One region of the Streptomyces sp. R41 genome, then DNA from elsewhere that is predicted to be linked to it. Evidence: predicted binding sites of a transcription regulator. Region 1 holds the regulator's gene; each other region holds the start of a gene.
What was found. Region 1 encodes HrcA, which represses chaperone genes, less so after heat shock. Its sites were predicted from a motif close to TTNGCACTCNGNNNNNCNGAGTGCNAA; they were not measured.
Positions count from the first base shown of each region.

Region 2: groES (co-chaperone GroES) is a predicted target of HrcA. The motif match lies at 4,137-4,163, and genes of this name have one in related genera.
Region 3: groL (chaperonin GroEL) is a predicted target of HrcA. The motif match lies at 3,187-3,213, and genes of this name have one in related genera.

Region 1 is NZ_CP163443.1:3,658,834-3,668,945, forward strand. It holds gene AB5J53_RS17005 (S41 family peptidase) at 1-2,349, opposite strand, end outside; gene AB5J53_RS17010 (hypothetical protein) at 2,434-2,952, opposite strand; gene AB5J53_RS17015 (VOC family protein) at 3,214-3,606, opposite strand; gene AB5J53_RS17020 (16S rRNA (uracil(1498)-N(3))-methyltransferase) at 3,625-4,374, opposite strand; gene AB5J53_RS17025 (nitronate monooxygenase) at 4,371-5,462, opposite strand; gene dnaJ (molecular chaperone DnaJ) at 5,687-6,823, opposite strand; gene hrcA (heat-inducible transcriptional repressor HrcA) at 6,824-7,840, opposite strand; gene AB5J53_RS17040 (MBL fold metallo-hydrolase) at 8,011-8,751, shown strand; gene AB5J53_RS17045 (DUF3097 domain-containing protein) at 8,783-9,586, shown strand; gene hemW (radical SAM family heme chaperone HemW) at 9,769-10,112, opposite strand, start outside.
Region 2 is NZ_CP163443.1:6,380,024-6,390,135, forward strand. It holds gene AB5J53_RS29345 (cell wall-binding repeat-containing protein) at 1-1,024, shown strand, start outside; gene AB5J53_RS29350 (methyltransferase domain-containing protein) at 1,014-2,195, opposite strand; gene AB5J53_RS29355 (polysaccharide deacetylase family protein) at 2,287-3,294, shown strand; gene AB5J53_RS29360 (polysaccharide deacetylase family protein) at 3,291-4,082, shown strand; gene groES (co-chaperone GroES) at 4,307-4,615, shown strand; gene groL (chaperonin GroEL) at 4,727-6,355, shown strand; gene AB5J53_RS29375 (ester cyclase) at 6,456-7,163, opposite strand; gene AB5J53_RS29380 (SDR family NAD(P)-dependent oxidoreductase) at 7,294-8,067, opposite strand; gene AB5J53_RS29385 (MOSC domain-containing protein) at 8,165-8,833, opposite strand; gene AB5J53_RS29390 (LysR family transcriptional regulator) at 8,914-9,810, shown strand; gene AB5J53_RS29395 (WhiB family transcriptional regulator) at 9,919-10,112, opposite strand, start outside.
Region 3 is NZ_CP163443.1:4,883,533-4,893,644, reverse strand. It holds gene AB5J53_RS22370 (glucosyl-3-phosphoglycerate synthase) at 1-349, opposite strand, end outside; SAM riboswitch class I at 527-673, shown strand; gene thrC (threonine synthase) at 691-1,986, shown strand; gene AB5J53_RS22360 (MoaD/ThiS family protein) at 1,983-2,258, shown strand; gene AB5J53_RS22355 (cold-shock protein) at 2,708-2,911, shown strand; gene groL (chaperonin GroEL) at 3,339-4,961, shown strand; gene AB5J53_RS22345 (NADH:flavin oxidoreductase) at 5,239-6,360, shown strand; gene AB5J53_RS22340 (MFS transporter) at 6,658-8,154, shown strand; gene AB5J53_RS22335 (hypothetical protein) at 8,663-9,253, opposite strand; gene AB5J53_RS22330 (PTS transporter subunit EIIC) at 9,250-10,112, opposite strand, start outside.

The DNA of each region.
Region 1 (10,112 bases):
GGTCTCGGACGGGAGGATCCGGTCGATGCGCCAACTGCCGTCCCCATGACGGGAGATGTCCGCGCCGAGCAGCCCCTGCGCCCGGTCGCCGCCGCCCCCTCCGCCGCGCGGCATGACGTACGCGTGCGAGGTGCCGAGCTCGCCGTGCACCTCCCAGAGCAGGTCGACGAGGTCGTCGTGCGTGGCGACCCGTTCGAGAACCGGCCGATAGCGGTCGAGTACGGCGTCCCAGTCGACCCCGCCCAGGTCGGGCCGCCAGAAGTTGTCCCGCATGAGGCGGCCCGTCTCGTCGTACATCTGCCGCCACTCGGCGACCGGGTCGACGGTCTGCCGGACCCGCGACAGATCGACGGTGATGTTCGTGTCGCTCTCGTCGTCGTTCGAGGCGCGCCGGTCGCTGGGTACGACCTTGAGCTTGCCGTCGGTCCACAGCAGGACCCGCTTGCCGTCGCCGCTGACGGCGAAGTGGTCGGCGTCGGCGGCGAGATGCTCGATGCGCTGCTGGACGAGGTCGTACCGCTCCAGCTCGGTCTGCGGGTCCGGGTCGTCGGGGGTGGCGCGGGAGGCGCCGAGCACACCGCGGACGGGGTGCCGCAGCCACAGCAGCCCGTCCTTGGCGGCGCGCAGCGTCGAGTAGCGGGCCGCCTCGACGGGGAACGGCACGATCCGGTCGGCGAGCCCGTCGAGGTCGATGCGGGTCGTGGGGGTGCCCTCGCTGTCAGGCGTCTCGTCCTTGTCCGGCGCCTCGAAGGGGCGGCCGTGCCGCTGCGGCCCGAAGGGGGACGGCGTGGTCGCGGCCAGGGTGATCAGGTAGGGCCGCGAGCCGCCCACGAACGCCAGGTCGAAGACGTGCTCGTCGTAGACGGGGTCGAACGCGCGCGCCGAGAGGAAGGCGAGGTGCTTGCCGTCGAGCGTGAACGCGGGCTCGTAGTCCCGGAACCGGAGCGGGGTCGCCTCGGTCACCGACAGGTCGGCGGTGTTGGCCAGCTTGAGCTGGCGCAGCGGGCGCGGCCCGGGGTGCGACCAGGCGAGCCAGGCCGAGTCGGGCGAGAAGACAAGCCCGCTGACCTCACCGTCCTCGCTGCGGTCGACCTCGCGCACCTCGCCGCTCTCCCGCTCGACGAGCAGCACGCGTCCGTCGTGCGAGGCGACGGCGGCGCGGCTCCCGTCGGGCGCCATCGCGAGCCCGAGGACGCGCCCGAGCTGCCCGGCGGCGAGTCGGCGCGGGGTGGCCCCCGGCGCGACTCCCGTCGCCGGGGCGAACTCCAGGGCATCATCGCCCTCCGCGTCCGTCACCCACACCACGTGCTCCTCGCCCTCCGCCCGGAAGGTTCGGGGCAGCCGGGAGCGCACGCCCTGCTCGGCGGCGAGGGCGCGGGCCGGGCCCGAGCGGTGGGTGACCCAGTGGACGGCGCCGCGCACGGAGACCGCGCTGCCGCGTCCGGTGTGGTCGGGCGCGGCGGCGGAGAACCAGCGCGACGCGCTCACGGGGCGCGGCTGCTGGTCGACGCGCTGGCCGCCGAGCCGGAAGTCCAGCCGGCGCGGCTCGGCGCCCTCCAGGTCGTCGAGGAGCCACAGCTCACCGGCGCAGGCGTACACGACCCGCGTGCCGTCGGTGGCCGCGTGGCGGGCGTAGAACCGGTCGATCGGCGTGTGCCGCCGCAGGTCGGACCCGTCGGCGAGGGAGGAGTAGAGCGCCCCGACACCTTCGTGGTCGGACAGGAAGGCGATCCGCTCCCCCGCCCACATGGGGTACTCGATGTTCCCGTCGAGCGACTCATGCAGCCGTACGAATGCGGAGTCCCCGTCGCCCTCCCGGTCGATCCACAGCTTGCCCGCCGTACCGCCGCGATACCGCTTCCACCAGGCGGCCTCGCGCCCCATGGGCGCGGACAGCAGCACGACACCCGGACCGCCGTGGGCGACGTCGCCGACAGGCCCGTACGGAAGGGTCGTCGCGGGGCCGCCGTCGAGCGGGACGGCCCGGGCCCAGCTGCGCCGCAGGCTCGCCTGCCCCTGGGTGCTGAGCGCGAGCACCTGACCGTCCGGGGTCCAGCCGCGCACCTGGGTCTTCGAACTCCCCCAGTACGTCAGCCGTTTGGACGGTCCGCCCGCCAGGGCGGCGGCGTGCACCTCCGGCGCCCCGTCACGCGTGGACGTCCAGGCGACGGTCGCGCCGTCCGGGGAGATGCGCGGATGGTTCACCGGGACGTTGTCGGCGCTGACCCGCCAGGCCCTGCCTTCGCCGTCGAGCGGGGCGGCCCAGACGTCGTCCTCGGCCGTGAAGACGACCAACTCGCCGTGCAGATGCGGAAACCGGAGATACGCGGAGGCTGCGGACTCTGTCACCCGATCACCCTATGCAGCGACCGCAACCCTTGAAAGGGGTTTCGATCACTTGATCCGCGTGTGCCGGGCAGGTCACCGGGCAGGTCACTTGCCCTGGGAGGGCCAGCAGGTCGGGTCGCCCTTGCACCACATGGTCTTCGTCACGGTGACGGTGACGGTGGGGTTGGGCTGTCCGTTCGTGGGGTGGTACGAGATGGGCGGGTTGGGGGCGTTCGTGGCGTTGCAGTTCCCCAGACCGTTCACGTGGAACCACTCCTTGCCGCCGACCGTGGCGCGCAGGTCCCCGCGTACGCACGCGCCGTCGACGGCCCGGGTGACCTTGCCCTTGACGACGATCTCCCGTCCGTCGTCCGTCTGCCCCTGGCAGTCGACGGAGGCGACGGTGCTCACGGTCGGCGCGGGCGTCTTGCCGGGCGTGTAGGCCTTGTTGGCCCCGCCGTACGACGCCGTGCAGCTGAGCCAGCGCACGTTCACATGCTGTCGTTCGAGTTCCTTGGTCGCGGTCTGGTCGGTCGTGTACGCCACCGTGGCCGAACTCAGCCCGCCCGTCGGCTCGCACGCGGCCACCCCGAACACTCCGGCCGCTCCGAGCCCCACCGCCACCAGCACCTGCCGGCGCCCTGTCCGACGCCTTATCCGCCTCAAAACCCCCATAGACGGCAGCCTGCCACTGTCCCGCGACCGACGGTAGACCGCATGCGGCCACGATCCCCACGACCACCCGAAGGAGGGTTTTTTCGCCCGTATGTGAGGACGGCGCCCCGCCAGGGGCGCGGGGAACTGCGCGACAAGCCCCCACCGGTCCGTAGCCGAAAGGCCGGCACGGGACGGGCAGGGGCGGAGGGGGCGAAGAAAGCCTGGACCTCAGGTGCGCAGCAGCAGCCACTCCTGAAGCTCCACCAGGTTGCCCTCCGGGTCCTTGAGGTGGGCGACGCGCATGCGGTCGGTCATGGGGGCAGGCCCGTGCAGGATCGTCGCGCCACGCGAGGCGATCTGCTCGCAGTACGCGTCCAGGTCGTCCACCCGAAGCACCACCAACGACCGATGCCCACTCGCCAAGTCACCCAGCTCACCAAGGACTTCGGCCATCACGGAGCGGTCCTGTATGGCGATCCCCGCCGACCCGGTGGCGGGGCTGAACTTCTCGTACGGCCCCTCCGTCGCACCCGACTGGGGCTTGAGCCCCAGCACCTCGGCGTAGAAGCGGTAACACACGGCGAAGTCCGAGACGAGCAGCCGTACCTGGGCGAGTTCCAAGGCGATCCCCCGTGGGTGTCAGGACCAGCGACCGGTACGGGCCAGCAGCAGCGCCGCCGCCACGGTCCCGGCGGTCGATGTACGCAGCACGGTACGCCCCAGGTGGAACGTCCTCGCACCCGCCTCGACGAACAGAGCGACCTCCTCGGGAGAAATCCCGCCCTCGGGGCCGACCACCAGCACGATCTCCCCGGAGGAGGGGAGCTCGGCCGTGGCGAACGGCTCGGTCCCGAGCTCAGTGTCCTCGTGCAGCACCGCCGCCAGATCCGCTGTGGCCAGAAGTGCGGCAACCTGCTTGGTCGACATCGCGTCCGCGACCTCGGGGAAGCGGACGCGCCGGGACTGCTTGCCGGCTTCCCGGGCCGTGGCCCGCCACTTGGCGAGCGCCTTCAGACCCCGGTCGCCCTTCCACTGCGTGATGCAGCGGGATGCCGCCCAGGGGACGATCGCGTCCACGCCGGTCTCGGTCATCGTCTCGACGGCCAGCTCGCCCCGGTCACCCTTTGGCAGGGCCTGGACGACGGTGATGCGCGGCTCCTCCGCCGGCTCCTCGGCCACCGAGCCCATCCGGACGATCAGCCGGTCCTTGCCCTCGGTCTCCAGCACCACGCAGTCCGCCCAGCGCCCGGCCCCGTCGGTGAGGACGACGTCCTCACCGGGCCGCAGCCGCTTCACGGAGACGGCGTGCCGTCCCTCGGGCCCGTCGAGGACGTAGCGTCCACCGCCGCCCGCGTCGAAGTGATCGACCACGAACACCGGGGCGGTCATCGGCCCGCACCCCCGTTCCCTTCCGGGAGCGCCGACAACGCTGTCTTCGCGGCGGCGAGTTCGGCGCTCAGCACCTCCACCAGCTGCCCAGCGGGCAGTTCACGGGCCATGCGGTGGCCCTGCCCGGCCCACAGCGCCATGCCCTGCGCGTCGCCCGCCGCGGCGGCCGCCTTGCGCAGCGGGGAGGTGAGGTGGTGGATCTCGGGATACGCGGCGGGCGCGTACGGGCCGTGCTCGCGCATGAAGCGGTTGACCAGTCCGCGCGCCGGGCGGCCGGAGAACGCGCGCGTCAACTCCGTCCGTACGAACAGGGGGTTGGTCAGCGCCTGCTTGTGCACGACGTTCGCGCCGGACTCGGGGGTGGCGAGGAACGCGGTGCCGAGCTGGGCCGCGCTCGCGCCCGCCGCGAGCACCGCCGCGATCTGGCTGCCGCGCATGATGCCGCCGGCCGCGACGATCGGGATCTGCACGGTCTCGCGGACCTGCGCGATCAGCGAGAGCAGTCCGATGCCGGTGCCGTCCGTCTCCGGATTGTCGCGATGGGTGCCCTGGTGACCGCCGGCCTCGACACCCTGCGCGATCACCGCGGCGGCGCCCGCCCGCTGCACGGCCAGCGCCTCCTCGGCGGTGGTCGCGGTGACCATCGTCAGCGTGCCGGCGCGGGCCAGGGAGTCCAGGACGTCGCGGGTGGGGATGCCGAAGTGGAAGGAGACCACCGGCACCGGGTTGTCGAGGAGGACGGCGAGCTTGGCGTCGTAGCCGTCGTCGCGCCCGCTGTCGGGGTCGCCGAGCTCGGTCTCGTACCAGGCGGCCTCACCCGCGAGCTGGTTGGCGTACACCTCGACGGCGGCCGAGTCCGCATACTCGGGCTGCGGCATGAAGAGGTTCACGCCGAAGGGGCGGCCCGTGAGTCCGCGCAGCTGCTTGATCTCCTGGTACATGCCGTCGGCGGTCTTGTACCCGGCGGCGAGGAACCCGAGCCCACCGGCCTCGGACACGGCGGCCGCGAGATGCGGGACGGAGACGCCGCCCGCCATGGGGGCCTGCACGATCGGGTGAGGGAAGAGATCGGTCAGTGCGGAGGACATGACGGCATGTTGTCACGTCCTCCGTACAAGTCCGAATCCGGCCTTCCGCCTGGCATAGGCCACCGGGATGGGCGGTCGCGAGGCGGATTTTCCGCGCCCCGCAAGGGGCGCGGGGAACTGCGCGACCAGCCCCCACCCACCCGCGGTGAAAGAAACACCCGGGGGTCTGGGGCGGAGCCCCAGTTACGGGATGGGTAGGGGCGGAGGGGGCGAGAAACCCCACCTCAGCGACCGTTGAACGCGTCCTTCAGCCGCGAGAACAGCCCCTGCTGCCCGGGCTGGAACTGCCCGGTCGGCCGCTCCTCACCCCGCAGCTTGGCAAGCTCCCGCAGCAACCGCTCCTGCTCGGGATCGAGCTTCGTAGGCGTCATCACCTCGACGTGGACGATCAGATCCCCACGTCCGCCGCCCCGCAGATGCGTGACGCCCCGCCCGTGCAGCGGAATCGACTGCCCGGACTGCGTACCCGGACGGATGTCGACCTCTTCCAGCCCGTCGAGGGTCTCCAGCGGCACCTTCGTACCGAGGCACGCCGCGGTCATCGGGATGGTGACCGTGCAGTGCAGATCGTCACCGCGCCGCTGGAACACGGCGTGCGGCAGCTCGTGGATCTCGACGTAGAGGTCACCGGCGGGGCCTCCGCCGGGGCCGACCTCGCCCTCGCCCGCGAGCTGGATCCGCGTGCCGTTGTCGACACCGGCCGGGATCTTCACGGTCAGCGTCCGACGGGAGCGCACCCGCCCGTCACCCGCGCACTCGGGGCACGGAGTGGGGACGACAGTCCCGAAGCCCTGGCACTGCGGACACGGCCGCGAGGTCATGACCTGGCCCAGGAAGGACCGCGTCACCTGCGACACCTCACCGCGACCGCGGCACATGTCACACGTCTGCGCCGAAGTGCCCGGCGCCGCGCCTTCCCCATTACAGGTGGCGCAGACGACGGCCGTGTCGACCTGGATGTCCTTCGTCGTGCCGAAGGCGGCCTCGTCCAGCTCGATCTCGAGCCGGATCATGGCGTCCTGGCCACGGCGCGTACGCGACCGGGGGCCGCGCTGCGACGCCGTACCGAAGAAGGCGTCCATGATGTCCGAGAAGTTCCCGAAGCCGCCCGCGCCGAAGCCGCCCGCGCCCGCGCCGCCCGCCTGGGACAGCGGGTCACCGCCGAGGTCGTAGACCTGCTTCTTCTGTGGGTCCGACAACACCTCGTACGCGGCGTTGATCTCCTTGAACCGCTCCTGCGTCTTCGGATCGGGATTGACGTCCGGGTGCAGCTCGCGCGCGAGCCTCCGGAACGCCTTCTTGATCTCGTCCTGGGACGCGTCGCGGCGCACGCCGAGTACGGCGTAGTAGTCCGTGGCCACTTACGACTCCGCCAGGATCTGTCCGACGTACCGTGCCACCGCTCGTACCGCTCCCATCGTTCCCGGGTAATCCATGCGGGTCGGGCCGACCACGCCGAGTTTGGCTACTGCCTCGCCGCCCGAACCGTAGCCGACCGAGACCACGGACGTGGAGTTGAGTCCCTCATACGCGTTCTCGTGACCGATTCGCACGGTCATGCTCGAATCCCCGGCCTCACCAAGCAACTTGAGAAGCACGACCTGCTCCTCCAGCGCTTCGAGCACCGGCCGGATGGTGAGAGGGAAGTCATGTCCGAAACGGGTGAGATTGGCGGTGCCGCCGATCATCAGCCGCTCCTCGGTCTCCTCGACGAGTGTCTCCAGGAGGGTGGAGAGCACCGTCGCGACCGTACCGCGGTCCTCCGCCTCGAAGGCCTCCGGCAGGTCCTGCACGAGCTGCGGGACGTCCGCGAAGCGGCGGCCCGCGATCCGGCTGTTGAGCCGGGCCCGCAGATCCGCGAGCGACGTCTCGCCGAACGGCGCCGGGCAGTCGATCATGCGCTGCTCGACCCGGCCGGTGTCCGTGATCAGCACGAGCATCACGCGGGCGGGGGCGAGGGACAGCAGCTCCACGTGCCGCACGGTCGAGCGCGTCAGCGAGGGGTACTGCACCACGGCGACCTGCCGCGTGAGCTGCGCGAGCAGCCGTACGGTCCGGCCGACGACGTCGTCGAGGTCGACGGCGCCGTCGAGGAAGTTCTGGATGGCGCGCCGCTCGGGCGCGGTCATCGGCTTGACGCCCGCGAGCTTGTCGACGAAGAGCCGGTAGCCCTTGTCCGTGGGGATGCGCCCGGCGCTGGTGTGCGGCTGGGCGATGTAGCCCTCGTCCTCCAGCGCGGCCATGTCGTTGCGCACGGTCGCCGGCGAGACACCGAGGCGGTGCCGCTCCGTCAGCGCCTTGGAACCGACCGGCTCCTCGGTGCCCACGTAGTCCTGGACGATGGCGCGGAGCACCTCGAGCCTGCGTTCACTGAGCATCGCGCACACCTCCAGAAGTCTTCCCCGCGCTGTTCGTGGCCTTCGGCCTGGCACTCAGCGCACAAGAGTGCCAGCGTTCCCCGGCCCAGTGTACGGCGGTGAGGTACGGCCCCGGCAAGGGCGGGCCTGCGATGTCGTGCCTGGCAGGCTCTCACGGCTAGCGTCTCCGTATGAGGCTGACTTGGGAAGAGCTCGGGTGGGAACGGCTGGCGCCCCGGGTCGGGCGGCGGCGGCTTCCGGCCTGGGACTGCACGGCCGGGCTCGTGCTGGGCGAGGGCGCGGCGCTGATGATCGACGCGGGGTCGAACCTGCGGGAGGGCGCGCAGCTGCGGACCGAGGCACGGCGGCTCCTCGGTGACGACCGCAGAGTGACGCACCTCGCACTCACGCATCCCCACTTCGACCATGTCTTCGGGGCGGCGGCGTTCGCCGGGGTGGAGGTGTTCGGGGCGGTCGGCCTGGACACGGTCTTCGCGCACGACCGCGACGAGCTGCGCGCGGACGCTGTGCGCAACGGTCTCGACCCGCGCGAGGCGGAGGAAGCCGCGGACCTCCTGGTCCACCCCCGCCATCTGGTGTCCGGCGAGTGGACCCTCGACCTGGGCGGCGGCACCCAGGTCCTGCTGGCGAACGTCGGCCCGGCTCACACGTGCTACGACCTGGTGGTGCTGGTCCCCGGGTCGCCGTCCTCCCCGGAGATCGTCTTCTGCGGTGACCTGGTGGAGGAGTCGGGCGAGCCCCAGGCGGGTCCGGATGCCGTCCCGTCCCACTGGCCGGCGGCCCTGGACCGGCTGCTCGACCTGGGCGGGGAGGACGCGGTGTACGTGCCAGGACACGGCGCGGCGGTGAATGCGGCGTTTGTCCGTGCGCAGCGGGACGCGTTGGCCAGACGTTTCGGCGTGTCTTCGTAGCGGGCCGGGAGCTTCTCCTATCGTCATCCGAATGCGCCAGTACTCTCCGGACCTGACCCCGCCGTGGAAGAAGCCCAAGGCCGTGCCCGAGGTCCCCGCGGACCCAGGCCTGGTGGTCGAGGATCCCGGCACCGGCTTCTGCGGCGCGGTGATCCGCTGCGAGGCGGGCACGGTGACCCTGGAGGACCGCTTCGGCAAGCACCGCGTGTTCCCGCTGGAGCCGCGCGGCTTCCTCCTGGAGGGCAAGGCGGTGACGCTGGTCCGCCCCGCCGCCGGTCCAGTACGTCCCACTCGCACGGCCTCCGGTTCGGTCGCCGTCCCCGGGGCGCGGGCCCGGGTCGCGCGAGCCGGCCGCATCTACGTGGAGGGCCGCCACGACGCCGAACTGGTCGAGCGCGTCTGGGGCGACGACCTCCGCATCGAGGGCGTCGTCGTCGAGTACCTGGAGGGCATCGACGACCTCCCGTCGATCGTCGCGGACTTCGCGCCGGGACCGGACGCCCGCCTGGGCGTCCTCGTCGACCACCTCGTCCCCGGCACGAAGGAGTCCCGCATCGCGGAGTCGGTCACGAGCGAGCACGCCCTGGTGCTGGGCCACCCGTACATCGACATCTGGGAGGCGGTGAAGCCGTCCTCCGTGGGCATCCGGGCCTGGCCCCGGATCCCGCACGGCCAGGACTGGAAGACGGGCGTCTGCCGCGCCCTGGACTGGCCGGAGAACACCGGCGCGGCCTGGCAGCACATCCTGTCCCGGGTGCGCTCCTACAAGGACCTGGAGCCGGAACTCCTGGGCCGAGTGGAGGAGTTGATCGACTTCGTGACCGCACCGGCGTAGCTGTGGGCGGTCGTACGCAGCCGTGGCAGCCATACGCACCTGTGGGCGGTCGTACGCAGCTGTGGCAGCCGTACGCAGCCGTGGGCGGTCGTGCCGCTGGGGCGGCGCCCGTCGCGCAAACAGCGGCACCCTGCGCCTGCGAGTGCCGGTAAGCGCACCGCCCCCGGCCCCAGCCGGGCGCCTCAGTCCACCAGGTCCCGCACCACCGCGTCGGCCAGCAGCCGCCCCCGCAGGGTGAGAACGGCGCGACCGGCGTCGTACGGGCCGGGTTCGAGGAGTCCGTCGGACAGTGCGCGGCGGGAGGCGGCCAGCCCGTCGGGCCTGAGCAGGGACAGCGGGCAGCCCTCGCGCAGCCGCAGTTCGAGCAGGATGCGCTCGACGCGGCGGTCCTCCTCGGAGAGGAGTTCGCGGCCCGCGCCCGGGGAGCGGCCGGAGGCCAGGGCGGCGGCGTACGCCCCCGGATGCTTCACGTTCCACCAGCGCACGCCGCCGACGTGGCTGTGGGCGCCGGGACCCGCGCCCCACC
Region 2 (10,112 bases), 2.7 Mb from region 1:
CACCGTCGGCCAGAGCGAGTCGGGCCTGATGAACGCCTCGTCCGCCGTGCTGGTCTCCAAGGACAGCTCGTCGTACGCGCTGACGGCCCCCGCGCTCGCGGGCAAGAAGCACGGGCCGGTCCTGCTGACCTCGGGCAGCTCGCTGTCCTCGTCCGTGCAGAGCGAGCTCAAGCGGGTCCTCAAGCCCGGCGCGAGCGTCTACCTCGTCGGCGGTACGTCGATCCTGAGCAGCAGCGTCTCCTCGAAGGTCTCCTCGCTCGGCTTCACCCCGAAGCGACTGGCCGGCACGTCCCGCTACTCGACCTCGGTCGCCGTCGCCAAGTCCATCACCAGCGCGCCGGACTACGTCTTCATCGCCACCGGCACGGACTACCACTCGGCGCTCGCCGCCGCGGCGGCCGCCGGCGCGGACGGCACGAGCAGCAAGGCGGTCGTCGTGCTCAACGACGGCAACTCGCTGACCTCGTCCGTGAAGTCGTACCTCAACGGCCTGGACCCGCGCGACACGTACATGATCCCGGTCGGCGGCTCGGCGAAGTACGCCCTGACGCACACGTCGTTCTCCAACTGGCCGTCGACGTACACCTATTACCCGGTCACGGCGTCCACCCACGAGGGCACCGCCGCCGCGCTCGCCCGCTTCTGGTGGGGCGGCCCGGCCAACGCCGCGCTCGCCTCCGTCGACAGCTGGCGGGGCGGCACCTCGGCCGCCTCGGCGATAAACGTCTTCGGCCCCCTGCTGTGGACGAGCGTCGACGCCCTGCCCGCCGACACCAAGAACTATCTGGTCAGAGGCGCCGCGAACCTCAACTACCTGGCGGTCTTCGGCGGCACCGGCTCGGTGTCGACCGCGGCGCTGAACTCCGCGGGCGCGGCGATCAGCGCGAGCAGCAGCCAGTGGGACTACACGCCGTACTACAACGGCCTCGAGCCGACGGCGAGTTCGGCGTACTCGACGGCACCGTCCCCGGAGACCGGAGCTCGCCCGGACCTCGGGTCGCTGCGGACGACGGTCACCCGGTAGCCGACCGGGCGGGGGCGCCGACGAGCATGGTCGGCGCCCCCGCCACCCGCGTGAGGAAGACCGTGGCCGAGTTGGGCCCCTGCGGCTTGACCTTCCTGCGCAATTCCTCCGGCTCCACCGCCGACCCCCGCTTCTTCACGGTCAGCGTCCCGACCTCACGCTCCCGCAGCAGCGCCTTCAACTTCTTCACGTTGAAGGGGAGTTGGTCGGTGATCTCGTACGCGGTCGCGTACGGCGTCGGGCGCAGCTCGTCCGCCGTGACGTACGCGATCGTCTCGTCGATGAGCCCGCCGTCGAGGTCATCGGCCACCTCCGCGACCAGATGGGCGCGGATGACGGCGCCGTCGGGCTCGTACAAGTAGCGGCCCAGTGGCCGGACTCGAGGGTTCGGGAGCCCGCGGCCGCGCAGCTCGCGTGGTCCCGGCAGCAGCGTGGCCCGCACCAGACCGGGTTCGGTGCCGAACCACAGCACGGCCTCCTTCACATCCCCGCCGTCCGAGATCCACTCGGCCTCCGCCTCGGCGGGGACCGCCTCGTGGGGGATGCCGGGGGCGATCTTCAGCGCGGCGAGCGGCGCCTTCAGGGCCGCTGCGACCGCCCAGGACAGCGGGGGCGAATACGCCTCCGGGTCGAAGATCCGGCCACGGCCGCCCCGCCGGGCCGGGTCCACGAAGACCGCGTCGTACGGCGCGGTGTCCACCTCCGTGACATCCGCCTCGCGCACCTCGATGAGGTCGGCGAGACCGAGCGCGTCGGCGTTCGCGCGGGCGACCGCCACCGTCGTCGGATCGCGGTCGACGGCGAGGACCCGGATCCCGGCGCGGGCCAGCGCGATGGCGTCGCCGCCGATGCCGCAGCAGAGGTCGGCGACGGAGCGCATGCCCAGCGCCCGGAACCGCTGCGCGCGGTAGGTCGCCACGCTCGTCCGCGTCGACTGCTCGACCCCGTGCGGGGTGAAGAACATCCGCTCCGCGTCCTTCGCCCCGAACTTCGCCGCCGCCCGCTGGCGCAGCCGTGCCTGCCCGAGGGCCGCCGAGACCAGCTCGGCCGGATACTCGCGGCGCAGCCGGGTGGCGACGGCCAGTTCCTGTGCCGGTTCGGTGCCCCGCACCTCGTCGAGCAGGGCGCGGCCCTCGGGGGTGAGCAGGGAGGCGAAGGAGACGTCGTTCACCGGGCCATTGTGGGCCAGTCGGTGGATGGTGCGCGCTCCGGCGGCGGTGTCGGGGCCTGGTGCGACGCATGACCTGGGAGGATCCGGCGCCATGCGACCTGTACGACAAAATGATAAAAACAGGGCGAAGGGGACGCGGCTTCGCGGTGGATTCGGCGCCCGCGGGGGTGCCGGTTCCCGCGCGGGCGCCGGCTTTTGCGGGTGCGCCCGTTCCCGCGGCGCCGGTTTCCGCGGTGCGGTCGCCGTGCTCGCTCTCGCCGCACTCGTCTCCGGCTGCGCCGACGGTGACGGCGTGCGGCCGGCCCCCGGTCAGCAGGCGATGAAGGCGCCCCCCGCCCGCGCCCTCTACTCGTACGCCGCCAAGCTCCGCCTCGCGCAGGCCCAGCGGGCCGCCGCGGCCAAGCGCTGGGGACTGGCCAGGACGCCGCTGACGGCCCCGCCCGCGCCCGCCAAGAAGCCGGTGATCAGGGCCCGCGAGGGATTCGAGGTCGACGACCAGGAGGAGCTGGACCTGCCCCCGGTCTTCACCACCATCCCCACCAAGGACAAGGTCGTCTTCCTCACCATCGACGACGGCGAGGAGAAGGACCCGAAGTTCCTGCGGATGATGAGCGATCTGAAGATCCCGTACACCGCCTTCCTCAGCAACTACCTGATCAAGGACGACTACGGGTACTTCCGGAAGATGCGCGACCGGGGCATGACGCTGAACAACCACACGCTCCACCACCCCTACCTGCCCGGACTCTCGTACGCGGAGCAGAAGTACGAGATCTGTGGCATGCAGTCCGTGATGAAGAAGCAGTTCGGCAAGCGCCCGACGGTCTTCCGGCCCCCGTACGGCAACTACAACCGGGACACCCTGCGCGCCGCCAAGTCCTGCGGCATCAAGTACGCGCCCATCTGGGACGAGGAAGTCTTCGTCGACCACTGGGAGTACCGCGAGTGGGACCAGGACCTGCACCCCGGCGACATCGTCCTCACCCACTTCCGCGGCCGGAACGACTGGCAGGGCACCATGCCCGACATGGTCCGCCGCTTCATGAAGAAAGTGACGGACGAGGGATACGCGGTGGCCCGCCTGGAGGACTACCTGTGAGGGTGCGGCGACTGGTCGCGGGGCTGCTCGCGGCCGCTCTGCTGAGCGGCTGCGCGCAGTCCGTCGACCCGATCGAGCGGCTGGGCAAGAAGGCGGCGCAGAAAGTACGGCCGCGCGAGTCGGCGTACCGCCGCTGGGGGCTCGCCGCCCCGCTCGCCCGGGCGCCGAAACCACCCGCCCGGACCACCGCCCGCACCGCGGGTCCGGGACTGCCGCCCGTCGTGGACCATGTCCCCACCCGCGACAAGGTGGTCTTCCTGACGTACGACGACGGCGCCGAGCGCGATCCGCGGTTCGTCGACATGGTCCGTGAACTGCGGCTGCCGGTCAGCGTGTTCCTCACGGACAGTGTCGTCGGACCGGGGTACGGACACTTCGCGCAGCTGCGCGCGGTCGGCGCCGACATGCAGAACCACACCCTCGACCACGCCACCCTGCGCGGCCTGCCGTACCTCGGCCAGCGCGCCGAGATCTGCGGCCAGCAGGACAAGCTCAAACAGCGCTTCGGCATCCGGCCCCGGCTGCTGCGGCCCCCGTACGGCCGGTACGACAGCACGACGTTGCGCGCGGCGGGGGACTGCGGGGTCGCGGCGGTCGTACTGTGGCGCGCGTCGATGAGGGCGGAAGGGCTGCGGTACGCCGAGGGTGACCGGCTGCGGCCCGGCGACATCGTTCTCGCCCGTCCGGAGGACACCGACGATGTCACGCTCATCGATTCGACGACCCGGCTGCTGCGCCGCGTCCAGGCGCAGGGATTCACGGTGGCCCGCCTCGAGGACTACCTCTGACGGCGCACACATCCACCCGCGGCGAGCAGAATCCTCGCGGCGCGCCGGAGGCTTCTGGCACTCCGCTTGACCGAGTGCTAATCGCAGTCATAGTCTCAGGTCTGGCACTCCCCCCTGGAGAGTGCCAATAGCGACGGGCAGGTCCGGCACCCGCGACGACGGATCCACCGGTCGCCACCTCAGACAGTTAACCCCGTGAGATCTCCGAAGGGGGAGGTCGGATCGTGACGACCGCCAGCTCCAAGGTTGCCATCAAGCCGCTCGAGGACCGCATTGTGGTCCAGCCGCTCGACGCCGAGCAGACCACGGCCTCTGGCCTGGTCATCCCGGACACCGCGAAGGAGAAGCCCCAGGAGGGCGTCGTCCTTGCCGTGGGCCCGGGCCGCTTCGAGGACGGTAACCGTCTTCCGCTCGACGTCACTGTCGGCGACGTCGTGCTGTACAGCAAGTACGGCGGCACCGAGGTGAAGTACAACGGCGAGGAGTACCTCGTCCTCTCGGCTCGCGACGTGCTCGCGATCATCGAGAAGTAATTCACCCAGTTTTGCAGTGAACTGCGCCCCTGGCCCCCGCGACCTTATGAAGCCGGGCGCCGGGGGCGCAGTTCGTTCTCCCAAGATTTCCGAGAGGGCTGAACCGCTCCTATGGCGAAGATCCTGAAGTTCGACGAGGACGCCCGTCGCGCCCTTGAGCGCGGCGTCAACAAGCTTGCCGACACGGTGAAGGTGACGATCGGCCCCAAGGGCCGCAACGTCGTCATCGACAAGAAGTTCGGCGCTCCCACCATCACCAACGACGGTGTCACCATCGCCCGCGAGGTCGAGGTCGACGACCCGTTCGAGAACCTCGGTGCCCAGCTGGTGAAGGAGGTGGCGACCAAGACCAACGACATCGCGGGTGACGGTACGACCACCGCCACCGTGCTCGCCCAGGCGCTCGTGCGCGAGGGCCTGAAGAACGTCGCCGCGGGTGCCTCCCCGGCGCTGCTGAAGAAGGGCATCGACGCGGCGGTCAAGGCCGTCTCGGACGAGCTCCTCGCCACCGCGCGGCCGATCGACGAGAAGTCCGACATCGCCGCCGTCGCCGGTCTGTCCGCCCAGGACCCGCAGGTCGGCGAGCTCATCGCCGAGGCGATGGACAAGGTCGGCAAGGACGGTGTCATCACCGTCGAGGAGTCCAACACCTTCGGTCTGGAGCTGGACTTCACCGAGGGCATGGCCTTCGACAAGGGCTACCTGTCGCCGTACTTCGTGACGGACCAGGAGCGCATGGAGGCCGTCCTCGAGGACCCCTACATCCTCATCCACCAGGGCAAGATCAGCTCCATTCAGGACCTGCTGCCGCTGCTTGAGAAGGTCATCCAGTCCAACGCCTCCAAGCCGCTGCTGATCATCGCCGAGGACGTCGAGGGCGAGGCCCTGTCGACCCTGGTCGTGAACAAGATCCGCGGCACCTTCAACGCCGTCGCGGTGAAGGCCCCGGGCTTCGGCGACCGCCGCAAGGCGATGCTGGGCGACCTCGCCACCCTCACCGGCGGTCAGGTCATCGCCGAGGAAGTCGGCCTCAAGCTCGACCAGGTCGGCCTGGACGTGCTCGGCACCGCCCGCCGCGTGACCGTCACCAAGGACGACACCACGGTCGTCGACGGTGGGGGCAGCTCCGAGGAGGTCCTCGGCCGCGTCAACCAGATCAAGGCCGAGATCGAGAACACCGACTCCGACTGGGACCGCGAGAAGCTCCAGGAGCGCCTCGCGAAGCTGGCCGGCGGCGTGTGCGTGATCAAGGTCGGCGCCGCCACCGAGGTGGAGCTGAAGGAGAAGAAGCACCGTCTGGAGGACGCCATCTCCGCGACCCGCGCCGCGGTCGAGGAGGGCATCGTCTCCGGTGGTGGCTCCGCGCTCGTCCACGCCGTGAAGGTCCTCGAGGGCAACCTCGGCAAGACCGGCGACGAGGCCACGGGTGTCGCGGTCGTCCGCAAGGCCGCCGTCGAGCCGCTGCGCTGGATCGCCGAGAACGCCGGCCTGGAGGGTTACGTCATCACCTCCAAGGTCGCCGAGCTCGACAAGGGCCAGGGCTTCAACGCCGCCACCGGTGAGTACGGCGACCTGGTCAAGGCCGGCGTCATCGACCCGGTCAAGGTCACCCGCTCCGCCCTGGAGAACGCCGCCTCCATCGCTTCCCTGCTCCTCACGACCGAGACCCTGGTCGTCGAGAAGCCGGCCGAGGAGGAGGCCGACGCCGGTCACGGCCACGGCCACGGGCACTCCCACTGAGGCACCGCTTCATGAAGAAGCCCCCGTTCCGCAGGGAACGGGGGCTTCTTCATGCGTCGGGCCAGGCCTGTCGGGCTACGTCTCCCGGGCGTCGATCGAGTCACGTCTCCAGCGCGTCGAGCGCACCGAGTTGGGCCATCAGCCCCAGCCGGTCGTACTGCCACCAGCCCTCGGCGATCTTCCCGTCCTCCGCGCAGCGGAAGATGGTCGCGCCGGTCATGCCGACCTGCCTCCCGGTCGCGGGGATCCCCATGAAGTCGCCCTTGTGGGTGCCGCTCCAAGTCCACCGCGTGCAGACGCGATCACCCTCGGTGATCTGGTCGTCGAGCGTGAAGGTGAAGTCGAACCCGCCGCGCCACATCCCGATCTCGCGCTGCATCGCGTCGAGTCCGATGGTGTCCTGCTCGTTGGCGGGGTCGTGGTCGTGGTAGCTCTCCGCCATCAGGTCGTTGAGCGGCGGCAGCTCACCCTTGGTGGCCACCGTCTCGAAGAACCTGCGGATGTTGGCCGCGTAGAGCTGCTCGTCCCGGACCACGTCCAGGTCCGTGAACGTCGGCATCTCGTCGCAGAGCGCCACCATCTCCCGGAAGATCCTGTCGGTCTCGGGAAGATTCGAGTTCCGCATCGCCTCTTCGTACGAGGGGAACTCCACGATCTCCACGAAGTGGGTGGCGTCGGACCGGTCCTTGCCGATCAAGTTGTGCGTCGCGGTCCGCTTGCCCTTGGTCTGTTCGACCCATGTGTCCATCAGCCGGTTCATCTCATCGAACCGACTGGTCTTGCAGTCGATGAGCTGTACGAATGTCATGGCGCCGCCTCCGGCCCCCTGGGTCCGGTTGAACACCCTCATCTTCCCACCGGAGGGGCGACACCACCTACCTCATGTGTACTTCACACCGGCTCCCGCCGGACCGTACTTCCGCCTTCAACTTCCGCTGTCACTGCGGTCCGTACTTCCGTCCCGTCTTCGACGTGATTCCGCCCAGCAGCGCCCGCGGCGTCACCTTCACCAAGCCCATCAGCGCCTTGTAGCGCGGGTCCGGGATGGACAGCGACTTGCCGCGGGCCAGGTCCGCGAGGGCGGCCGCGACCAGCTTGTCGGCGTCGAGCCACATCCAGTTGGGGATGTTGTCCGTGCCCATGCCGGCGCGCTCGTGGAACTCGGTGCGCACGAAGCCGGGCGCCAGCGCCATCAGCCGTACGCCACTGCCCGCCAGGTCCTTCGCCGCGCCCTGCGTGAACTGCACGACCCACGCCTTGGACGCCCCGTACGTACCCCGCGGCACGAACGCGGCCACCGACGCGACATTGACGACCCCGCCCCGGCCGCGCTCCCGCATCGCCTCGGTCGCCGCCGAGGTCAGCCGCAGCACCGCCTCGCAGTGCACCTTGAGCATCTTCAGCTCGTCGGCCATCGGTACGTCGAGATAGCGGCCCTTGTTGCCGAAGCCCGCGTTGTTGACCAGCAGGTCGACCGGGTTCTTGCGGTCGCCGAGGCGGGTGGCCACCGCCTCGATGCCGTCGTCGGTCGCCAGGTCCGCCGTCAGCACCTCCGCCTCGATGCCGTGCCGGTCGTGCAGTTCGGTGGCCTGCTCGGCCAGCCGCTTCGTATCGCGTGCCACCAGCACGAGGTTGTGCCCGTCAGCCGCCAGACGCCGCGCGAAGGCGGCGCCGATGCCCGCGGTCGATCCCGTAATCAGAGCCGTTGTCATGGCGCAAGATTAGTGACCTGACCAGGCACCCGGCGCCCTGTGCCACCCAACGCCCGGCCTTGCTCCACGAGTTCTGCGCACGGCGATCGACCAGGTCCTACGCGCCGTACTTCGCCACGTACTTCTCCGCCTTCGCCAGCGACTCCGGATGCAGCGCCTCGCCCGCCGCCAACAGCCGTGGCAGCAGGGCCTGTTCGGTCGTGACGGCGCGGAACTGGACGGCGACCGTGACGTCGTGGTCCGGCCGGTGCACGACTTCGATCGGGTCGCCGGAGCGGATCTCGCCGGGCTCGATCACCCGCAGATACGCGCCGGGCGCGCCCTGCTCCGTGAAGCGCTTCACCCAGCCCTTCTCGCCGACGTGCCCCTGGAAGGTGCGGCAGGGGATGCGCCCGCAGGTGACCTCCAGGACGACCTCGGAGCCGATCCGCCAGCGCTCGCCGATCCGGGCGCCGGACACGTCGAGCCCCTGAGTCGTGAGGTTCTCGCCGAACACGCCGTTCGGCAGGGTCCGGCCGAGCTCACGCTCCCAGTCGTCGAGATCCTCGCGCGCGACCGCGTACACGGCCTGGTCATCGCCGCCGTGATGACGCGTGTCGCACACCGCGTCCCCGGCGAGACCGCTCGCGCCGACCCCCTTCGGCCCGGGCGCGGTCACCCGAACGGGCCCCTCGACCGGCTGTTTGTCGATGCCGGTGACGCCCTCCGGCTGGTCCGTGTACTCGACGGCCCGCGCACGACCCAGGTTCAGGGAAAGAAGCTTCATGCCCACCACGCTAGGCGACAGCCGCCAAAGGGACGACGCAATATTCGGTGCCGTCCCCAAGACTCGCTTATGCTCGCAAGGTGATCGAGGCCCGTCATCTCCGTGTTCTGCGTGCCGTCGCCGCCACCGGCTCCTTCTCGGCGGCGGGGCGCGAACTGGGCTGCACCCAGCCCGCCGTGAGCCAGCAGATGAAGGCCTTGGAGTCGTCCGTCGGCACGCCCCTGCTGATCCGCACAGGCCGCGAGATGCGCCTGACCCAGGCGGGCGAGGCCCTGGTCCGGCACGCGGCGGGCATCCTCTCCGGACTCACGGCAGCCGAGGAGGAGGTCGCCGCGATCGCGGGCCTGCGCGCCGGCCGGGTCCGGCTCGTCTCCTTCCCCAGCGGCAGCTCCACGCTCGTCCCGACGGCCCTCGCCGCGCTGCGCGCCGCCCACCCCGGCACCCGCGTCTCCCTGGAGGAGGCCGAGCCGCCGGAATCCGTCGAGAAGCTCCGCGGCGGCGACTGCGACATCACCCTCGCCTTCCGGTACGAGGGCGCGGCCGGCGTCGAAGAGTGGGACGACCTGGTCGTACGGCCGCTGCTGACGGACCGGCTCGTCGGGCTGGTGCCCGAGCGGCACCGCCTCGCGCGGGCGGAGTCGGTCGCGATCGGCGAGTTCGCCGGGGAGTCGTGGATCGCGGGCTGCCCGCGCTGCCGCGGACAACTGGTCGAGGTCTGCCGCAGTGCCGGCTTCGAGCCCCGCATCGACTTCGCCACCGACGACTACCCGGCCGTGGTCGGCCTCGTCGGCGCGGGTCTCGGGGTGGCCGTCCTTCCGGAGCTCGCCATCGAGTCCGTACGACCCAAGGGAGTGCGCACGGTGACGGTGGAGCCCGCGGTGCGACGGCAGATCGTCGCGCTCACGCTGCCGGATCTGGCCCAGGTGCCGGCGGTCGCGGCGACGCTGGACCGGCTGGCCCGGGCGGCGGCGCGGTAGCGAGGTACCCCTCGCCGTCCCTGTGGCCCGGGAAGCGTCCCTGCAGCGGGGAAAAATAGGGGCACGCGTGTGCGTGCCCGTGTGCGCCCACAGCGCAGAAACGTTCCTTCAGTTGTTCGAAGCGTGACCGCTTCCGGTGGTCGACGCCGAGACCAGCCGGTTGCGCGCCCGCCCCATGAGCTCTTCGCGCTCGTCCTCGGTCAGCCCGCCCCACACGCCGTACGGCTCTCTCACCGCCAGCGCGTGCGCCGCGCACTCCGCGCGTACCGGGCACCTCATGCAGACCTCCTTGGCCGAGTTCT
Region 3 (10,112 bases), 1.2 Mb from region 1:
CGAGCAGCGACCGCCACAGGACCTCGCCCTTGCCGGGCACGGTCGGGATGCGCGGCAGGATCTCGTCGCGGTGCACGACTCTCGCCCCCGCGGCGGCTGCCACCTCGGAGGTGCGGTCCGTCGAGCCCGAGTCGACGACGACGATCTCGTCGACGAGGGGCACCTGCTGCATCAGATCGTGGCGGATGATCGCGACGATCTCGCCGACGGTCTCCTCCTCGTTGAGAGCGGGCAGTACGACACTGACCGTCGACCCTGTGGTGCGTTTGGCGGCCATGAGTTGGTGGAGCGGGCGATCGGTCACGGACCAGGAGCGTGTGCTCAGCCAGCGCTCAACTTCCTTCAGCACAGTCTGCGGCTCCTCACTGTCTGATCACCCGGTGTCTCACGGTGTGATCCATCTCGCGGTTCGGACGACTATCTCAACTGTCCTGGCCTTCGGTTACAGTCTTGAACAACGCGGATGACCATCGCATTGCGTAGATCATCGGCGCGCATGGTGATCGATAGTTCAACAACCGAATACCGCTCATCCAGAGGGGCAGAGGGATACGGCCCGTTGAAGCCCCGGCAACCCTCCAGCCGGTCTTGTCACGTTGACGTGGCGAGGCTCCCGGCTAGGGAAGGTGCCAAATCCGTCTCACGGCGAAGTGCGTCGTGAGGAAGATGAGGAGAAAGGGCCTCGCCTCCATGGCTGCGCAGACTGTTGCAAGCACCACGAACACCGTAGACGCCGTTGACCTCGGCCCCGCCGCCGCGCTTTCCTGCCGCGAGTGCGGGCACCGCGTCCCGCTCGGCCCGGTCTTCGCCTGCGAGGAGTGTTTCGGCCCGCTGGAGATCGCGTACGACTTCTCGGCCTACGACACCGAGGAACTCCGCAAGCGCATCGAAGCGGGCCCCGCGAACATCTGGCGCTACGCGCCCCTCCTGCCCGTCCCCGCGGACGTCGCCGACAAGCCGAATATCAACCCCGGCTGGACCAAGCTCGTCAAGGCCGACAACCTGGCGCGCGAGCTCGGCGTCGACGCCGGCAAGCTCTTCGTCAAGGACGACTCCGGCAACCCGACGCACTCCTTCAAGGACCGCGTGGTCGCCCAGGCCATCGAGGCCGCTCGCGCCTTCAACTTCACCACCCTCTCCTGCTCCTCCACCGGCAACCTGGCCGGCGCCGTCGGTGCTGCCGCCGCCCGCGCCGGCTTCCGCTCCTGCGTGTTCATCCCGCACGACCTGGAGCAGGGCAAGGTCGTCATGGCCGCCATCTACGGCGGCGAGCTCGTCGGCATCGAGGGCAACTACGACGACGTGAACCGCTTCTGCTCCGAGCTGATCGGCGACCCGGCCGGCGAGGGCTGGGGCTTCGTCAACGTCAACCTGCGGCCGTACTACGCGGAGGGCTCGAAGACCCTCGCGTACGAGATCTGCGAGCAGCTCGGCTGGCGGCTCCCGGACCAGCTGGTCGTCCCGATCGCCTCCGGCTCCCAGCTCACGAAGGTCGACAAGGGTCTGCAGGAGCTGATCAAGCTCGGCCTCGTCGAGGACAAGCCGTACAAGATCTTCGGCGCCCAGGCCGAGGGCTGCTCGCCGGTCTCCGTCGCCTACAAGGCCGGACACGACGTCGTACGGCCGCAGAAGCCGAACACCATCGCCAAGTCGCTCGCCATCGGCAACCCGGCCGACGGGCCGTACGTGCTCGACATCGCGCGCCGCACGGGCGGTGCGGTGGAGGATGTCAACGACGAGCAGGTCGTCGACGCGATCAAGCTCCTCGCGCGCACGGAGGGCATCTTCGCCGAGACGGCGGGCGGTGTGACCCTCGGCGTCACGAAGAAGCTGATCGAGAACGGCCTCCTCGACCCGACCCTGACCACGGTCGTCCTCAACACCGGCGACGGCCTCAAGACCCTGGACGCGGTGGCCGGCACCGGCCTGACCGCGACCATCCGCCCGAACCTGGACTCCTTCCGAGAGGCTGGCCTCGCATCATGAGCGTCAACGTCCGCATCCCCACCATCCTGCGCACCTACACCGGCGGACAGGCCGAGGTGACGGCCGAGGGCGGGACCCTCGCCGAGGTCATCGCCGACCTGGAGAAGAACCACACGGGTATCTCCGCGCGCGTTCTGGACGACCAGGGCAAGCTGCGCCGCTTCGTCAACGTGTACGTCAACGACGACGACGTGCGGTTCGAGCAGGGCCTGGAGACGGCGACGCCTGACGGCGCGGGCGTGTCGATCATCCCGGCCGTCGCCGGCGGCTGATCCATCACCCAGGGTGAGATTGTTACCGTAGGTAACGCTCATCACTAAGAGTTCATCGAATTGCCCCCTCCGTGAGAGAAACGGAGGGGGCAATTCTGCATGGTTGAGCGCGGTACAGTTGGGGAAGCTGCTTCGCCTTTCATGCCGGACGCATATGAGTATCTGCGCGACACCCGACAAGAAGTAGCCAAAGTGCCCCGCCTTTTTGAGCCGTTTATGGCATTTATGGGGCCCGACTTGCCCTGAATCTGCGCAAATTCTCCGCATATTCCCGATCGGCCGTGCCCAGAATTCTCGTCCGATTGACCTGTTGCAGACGGCAGTTGGACAGATACATTCAGCCGCGGTCGACGCGTTCCGGCGCACACCCCCAACCGTTGGGGGGTGAGGTCTGACCCGGATCCGCGAAGTGTGGATCTGTGCAAGGGCCAGTAATAGGGGAGTTAGGCATGGCTCAGGGCACCGTCAAGTGGTTCAACGCGGAGAAGGGGTACGGCTTCATCGCGGTCGACGGTGGTGCGGACGTCTTCGTGCACTACAGCGCGATTCAGATGGACGGCTACCGCACCCTTGAAGAGGGTCAGCGAGTGGAGTTCGAGATCTCGCAGGGCCAGAAGGGTCCGCAGGCGGACATGGTCAAGCTCGCCGTCTGATCCCGGCGCGAACGGCCACCGACGCACTCACGCCGAGGGGCCCGCATCCCACCAGGGGTGCGGGCCCCTCGTGCGTTCCCGAGCCCGCTCCGGTTCGCGCCCCCCCGAACCCCCCGCCGGACCCGCTCCCGTTCGCGCCCCCCGAACCACCCGCCGGGCCCGCCCCCGTTCGTGAGAGGCGCTTGCGCCCGCCCGTCGCCCGACCATCACCCCTCAACGAGCTCGCTGCGCGAGCGCACCTTGCACTCGACGGGGTCGAGTGCTAATCATTGGCGTTAGCACTCTCCCAGTGAGAGTGACAGAACTTGGATCGGGCCAGTGAGGCCCGCAAGCCGGTGGGGCAAGGAACCACAGGGCTTGCAGGCCGTCCGTCGCGGGCGCGGGCACGATCCGGAGCAATCCACCCCGTCCGGGAGGACCACTTCACATGGCCAAGATCATCGCGTTCGACGAGGAGGCGCGGCGAGGCCTCGAGCGCGGCATGAACCAGCTCGCGGACGCCGTCAAGGTGACCCTCGGCCCCAAGGGCCGCAACGTCGTCCTCGAGAAGAAGTGGGGCGCCCCCACGATCACCAACGACGGTGTCTCCATCGCCAAGGAGATCGAGCTCGAGGACCCGTACGAGAAGATCGGTGCCGAGCTGGTCAAGGAGGTCGCGAAGAAGACGGACGACGTCGCCGGTGACGGCACGACGACCGCGACCGTCCTGGCCCAGGCGCTGGTCCGCGAGGGTTTGCGCAACGTAGCCGCCGGCGCCAACCCGATGGCCCTCAAGCGCGGTATCGAGAAGGCCGTCGAGGCCGTCTCCGCCGCCCTGCTGGAGCAGGCGAAGGACGTCGAGACCAAGGAGCAGATCGCTTCCACGGCCTCCATCTCCGCCGCCGACACCCAGATCGGCGAGCTCATCGCCGAGGCCATGGACAAGGTCGGCAAGGAAGGCGTCATCACCGTCGAGGAGTCCCAGACCTTCGGTCTGGAGCTGGAGCTCACCGAGGGTATGCGCTTCGACAAGGGCTACATCTCGGCGTACTTCGCCACCGACATGGAGCGTATGGAGGCCGTCCTCGACGACCCGTACATCCTGATCGCCAACTCGAAGATCAGCAACGTCAAGGACCTGCTGCCGCTCCTCGAGAAGGTCATGCAGTCCGGCAAGCCGCTGCTGCTCATCGCTGAGGACGTCGAGGGCGAGGCCCTGTCGACCCTGGTCGTCAACAAGATCCGTGGCACCTTCAAGTCCGTCGCCGTCAAGGCCCCGGGCTTCGGTGACCGCCGCAAGGCCATGCTCGGCGACATCGCCATCCTCACGGGCGGCGAGGTCATCTCCGAGGAGGTCGGCCTCAAGCTGGAGAACGCGGGTCTGGACCTGCTGGGCCGCGCCCGCAAGGTCGTCATCACCAAGGACGAGACCACGATCGTCGACGGCTCCGGCTCCGCCGACCAGGTCGCCGGCCGGGTCAACCAGATCCGCGCCGAGATCGAGAACTCGGACTCGGACTACGACCGCGAGAAGCTCCAGGAGCGCCTGGCGAAGCTGGCCGGCGGCGTGGCCGTCATCAAGGCCGGTGCCGCCACCGAGGTCGAGCTCAAGGAGCGCAAGCACCGCATCGAGGACGCCGTTCGCAACGCGAAGGCGGCCGTCGAAGAGGGCATCGTCGCCGGTGGTGGCGTGGCCCTCATCCAGGCCTCCGCGGTCTTCGAGAAGCTGGAGCTCGAGGGTGACGAGGCGACCGGTGCCAACGCCGTGAAGCTCGCCCTGGAGGCCCCGCTCAAGCAGATCGCCGTCAACGGTGGTCTCGAGGGTGGCGTCGTCGTCGAGAAGGTGCGCAACCTTCAGGTCGGCCACGGTCTGAACGCCGCGACCGGCGAGTACGTCGACATGATCGCCGAGGGCATCATCGACCCGGCGAAGGTGACCCGCTCTGCCCTGCAGAACGCCGCCTCCATCGCCGCGCTGTTCCTCACCACCGAGGCCGTCATCGCCGACAAGCCGGAGAAGGCCGCCGCGGCCGCTCCGGGCGGCATGCCGGGCGGTGACATGGACTTCTGATCGGCCTCTGGTTGATCACTGTCCTTACGTTTCGAGGGCGGTACCCCCACTCCCAGGGGGTGCCGCCCTCGGGCGTTTGCGGGAGTGCTCCCGTCGGGGTCGGGTCCGGGGCGCTCCCGTCGCGCGTGTGCGGGATCACAGGGGCGGGCCGTTGGGCGGCGGAATGCTGCGACGGGCGGGACAGTTGACGTTCATGGGCGGTCGATGCATGTGCACATACCGCCTGGAATCCCTTGACCGCTCGACGTCTGATCGACCTCTCCGAGGAGCCCCCTTCGTGACTGCCACCGCCGCCTCGCGCGCAGCCGAGATCCTGTCCCGCCCCGTCTCCCTGAACGGCCTGACTGTCCCGAACCGCATCGTGATGGCCCCGATGACCCGGCAGTTCTCGCCGGGCGGCGTCCCGGGGGAGGACGTGGTCGGGTACTACGCCCGCCGCGCCGCCGCGGGTGTGGGCCTCATCGTCACCGAGGGCACGTACGTGGGCCACGAGTCGGCCGGGCAGAGCGACCGCGTCCCGCGTTTCCACGGCGAGGAGCAGCTGGCGGGCTGGACGAAGGTCGCCGACGCCGTGCACGCGGGGGGCGGCGCGATCGTGCCGCAGCTGTGGCACATCGGTATGGTCCGCAACGCGGGCGAGCCGCCGTTCGCGGACGCCCCCGCGGTCGGCCCGTCCGGTCTGCGCATCAACGGCACGGCCGGTGAGGGCAAGGAGATGACCCAGTCCGACCTGGACGACGTCATCGCGGCGTTCGCCGAGGCCGCGGCCGCCGCCGAGCGCATCGGCTTCGACGGGGTCGAGCTCCACGGCGCGCACGGCTACCTCATCGACCAGTTCCTGTGGTCGGGCACCAACCGCCGCACCGACGCGTACGGCGGTGACCCGGTGGCCCGTACGAAGTTCGCGGCGGAGATCGTCGCCGCGGTCCGTGCGTCGGTCTCCCCGGAGTTCCCCGTCCTCTTCCGCTACTCGCAGTGGAAGCAGGAGGCGTACGATGCCCGGCTCGCCGAGACGCCGGAGGAGCTGGAGGCGATCCTGACCCCGCTCGCGGCGGCCGGAGTGGACGCCTTCCATGCCTCCACGCGCCGCTACTGGCTTCCTGAGTTCGACGGTTCGGACCTGAACCTGGCGGGCTGGACGAAGAAGCTGACCGGCAAGGCCGCCATCACCGTTGGCTCGGTCGGCCTGGACGGTGACTTCATCAAGGCGTTCCAGGGCGAGGGCGCGCCGGTGGCCGGCCTCGACAATCTCCTCGACCGGCTGGAGAGCGACGAGTTCGACCTCGTCGCCGTGGGGCGTGCGCTCCTCCAGGACCCGGAGTGGGCGGCGAAGGTCCTCGACGGACGGTTCGCGGACCTGGGCGCGTACGACCCGACGGCCCTGCGCACACTCAGCTGAGCCGGGGGGGGGGGCTTCGCCCCCTCCGCCCCTGCCCGTCCCGACCAGCCTGTCCGTTGCGGGTGGGTGGGGGCTTGTCGCGCAGTTCCCCGCGCCCCTAAAAGGGGCGCGGGGAACTGCGCGATCTTTTAGCGGGGGTCTGGGGGCGCAGCCCCCAGGTACGGGAATGGGTAGGGGCGGCGGGGGCGAAAAAACCACCCTGAGCACCCGTCTCCGAAGCTTCTCTTGCTTAAGTCAATCAATTTGCTTAAGGTTGAGTAAGTCAAGCAATCGTGCCCGTCGCCCGGAGGCCCTGTCATGTCCGACGCCCTTGCCCGATCCCCCGAGGCGGGGAACACCGCTCCGCCGAGGTCGAACGCCGTGGTGGCGGTCCTGGCCTTCGCCGGAATCGTCGTCTCGCTGATGCAGACCCTGGTCATCCCGATCGTCCCGGAGCTGCCCAAGTACCTCGACGCCTCGGCGTCGAACACGGCATGGGCGGTCACCGCCACGCTGCTCGCCGCCGCCGTGGCGACACCGGTCGTCGGCCGCCTCGGCGACATGTTCGGCAAGCGCCGCATGCTGCTGGTCAGCATCGTGCTGCTGGTGTCCGGCTCGGTGGTCTGCGCGCTGGCCGACTCCCTGGTCCCGATGATCATCGGCCGGACCCTGCAGGGCCTGGCCGCCGCGGTCGTCCCGCTCGGCATCAGCGTCATGCGCGACGAACTGCCCGCCGACCGGCTCGCAGGGTCGACGGCGCTGATGAGCGCCTCCCTCGGCGTGGGTGGCGCGCTGGGTCTGCCCTCCGCCGCGTTCATCGCGGACAACTTCAGCTGGCACGTACTGTTCTGGACCTCGGCCGCGCTCGGTGCCGTCGCCCTCGTACTCGTCCTGATGATCGTGCCCGAGTCGAAGGTGCGCACCGGCGGACGCTTCGACCTGATCGGCTCGCTCGGCATGGCGGCCGGCCTGGTCTCCCTGCTCCTGGCCGTCTCCAAGGGTGCCGACTGGGGCTGGGGCAGCGGCACGACGCTCGGCCTGTTCGCCGTCGCGGTCCTCGTCCTGCTGGCGTGGGGCTGGTACGAGCTGCGCACCGCCAAGCCGCTGGTGGACCTGCGGACCACCGCCCGCCGTCAGGTGCTGTTCACCAACCTCGCCTCGGTGGCGTTCGGCTTCTCGATGTTCGCGATGTCCCTGGTCCTGCCGCAGCTGCTCCAGCTGCCCGAGCAGACCGGCTACGGCCTCGGCCAGTCCATGATGACCGTCGGCCTGGTGCTGGCTCCGCAGGGCCTGGTGATGATGGCCATGGCACCGATCTCCGCCGCCATCACCAAGACCAAGGGCCCGAAGATCACCCTGATGTGCGGTGCCGTCATCGTCGCCGCCGGCTACGGTCTCAACATCGTGCTGATGTCCGAGGTCTGGCACCTCGTCCTGGTCTCCTGCATCATCGGCGCCGGTGTCGGCTTCGCCTACGGCGCGATGCCCGCGCTCATCATGGGCGCCGTGCCCGCCTCCGAGACGGCCGCCGCGAACAGCCTCAATACCCTGATGCGGTCCATCGGTACGTCGTTCGCCAGCGCGATCGCCGGTGTCGTCCTCGCCCAGATGACCACCGACTTCGGCACCACCGCCCTGCCCTCCGAGAACGGCTTCAAGGTGGTCATGGCCATCGGCGCCGGCGCGGCTCTCCTCGCCCTCGTCCTCGCCGCGTTCCTCCCGGGTCGCCGCGCCGCCGCGCAGGCGGTGCCCGCGGAGGGGGCCACCGGCGGCGAGCAGGCCGAGGCCGCGGAGGCCTCCGGGGCGAAGGCGTAACCCTCCCCACTGATCAACGTGTCACCTGGCCACCGGGCCATTCACCAGGGCGGTCGCCGTCCCGCTTCACGCGGGACGGCGACCGCCTCGCTGTTGGCACGGACTGCCGTCATGCCGACGACCGTCGCGCAGGGCCGCTGCAAGGTGGTCACGGCGCAGAAGCTGACCGCCGTACTGGGCGGGCTGGGCGGCGGCGAGTCATGACCGGGGAGTACGTGGTCGACGTACGGGACGGGCGGGTCAGCCAGGCGCGAGGGCGGCTGCGTACAGGCGCGGCCCGTGGGCGGCGGGCGCGAGTGGGACCGTCCGCCGGAGGCGGTGGGCGAGGCGCCGCCGGCGGAGGTGCTACGGGCGCGGGTACGGCGCCTCGACCGGGAGGCCCCCCTGAGGTGGGTGGGTCGGGGAGGGAGGGTGTGGCGGATTTGGGCCAACCCGAGCGGCGGAAACCTGGGATTCAGGGCGTGAGTGTGGCCCACATCTGCCCATTCCTCCCGCCGGAGGGCTCCCGCTACAGGTTGCCCATTGGTTCGATGTCGATCTTTACCGGGGTGCCCCAGATGCGCAGGACCTCGTAGTCGGTGAACTCGTGGACCAGGCGGTAGGCCGTGCCGGGGCGGGGGGTGCGGCGCTCGGCGGCGAGGTAGCGCTCGGCCTCGTGGCGGTCGCGGCGGGGGGTGCCGCAGAGATGCCACGCCTGGCCGTTCCAGACCTCCGGGAGCCAGCGCTGCTGGGGCTGGGGGCGGTCGCCGCGGACGCCGTAGCGGGACTTGGTGCGCTCGGGCGTCTCGTCGGGGCCGGTGGGGCGGCCGCCGTGCGAGTAGGCGTCGTTGACCTCGGAGCGGCGGGCGGCGCGTCGGCGGGTCTCGCAGAGCAGGCAGAGGTCGGCGGCGCCCTCGTCGACCGGCCCGTTCGGGTGCTCGGAGCAGCGGGTGGTGGGCGCCGCCGTCGTCACCGTCTCGTCCAGCAGGTCCAGGGCCCGCTTCAGGTCCGCCTTGACCTCGTGCAGCTTCGCGTCGGGGGTGTCGGCGTTCAGCGCGTCGCCGTGCTCGCCGAGCAGGCGCAGGGCGCGGCCGAGAGCGGTCAGCTGTGCGTGGTTCATGGCTCCACCTTTGCACGCGCCACTGACAACCCGGCAGGGTCGGAGAGGCCGGCACGGTCGGTGAGGCCGGTGAGGCCGAAGAAGTACGTCGCCGCGAAGCCGACCACATATCCCGTGAGCAGGCCGCCCGCGTAGATGGCGGCCGTCGGGGCCAGGCCCCGGTTCCCGGCGAGCAGGGGGAACAGGGCCCAGCCCGAGGGGCCGATGGCCGTCGAGCCGACCTTGTCGCCGAGCATCGAGAAGAGGCCCACGAAGGCGCCGCCCGCCGCTCCGCCCGCGCACGCCGTGATGAAGGGGCGGCCGAGGGGGAGCGAGACGCCGTAGATCAGGGGTTCGCCGACGCCGAGGAGGCCCGCGGGGAGCGCCGACCTGATCGTCGTACGGATGGAGTGGTCGTGGCGGAGTCGGACGTACACCGCCGCGGCCGCGCCGACCTGGCCCGCGCCCGCCATCGCCAGGATGGGGAGGAGGACGGTGTAGCCCTGCTGCTCGATGAGCGTGGTGTGGATGGGGATCAGGGCCTGGTGCAGGCCGAGCATGACGAGGGGGAGGAACAGGCCGCCGAGGAGCAGGCCCGCGAAGGCGCCGGTGTTCTCCAGGAGCCAGTTCGCCGCCGTGCCGATGGCGGTGGAGAGCTCACCCGCCGTGTACATCAGGGCGTAGAGCGTCACCAGGCCGGTGAGCAGGACGGTGATGGTGGGGGTGACCAGGACGTCCAGCGTCTCCGGGACCCAGCCGCGGCACCACTTCTCGACGTACGTCCCCAGGAGCGCGGCAGCCAGTGCGCCCAGGACGCCGCCCTGGCCGGGGGCGAGCGTCATGCCGAACGCCGTCACCTTGGCGACCCCCGCGTACACGA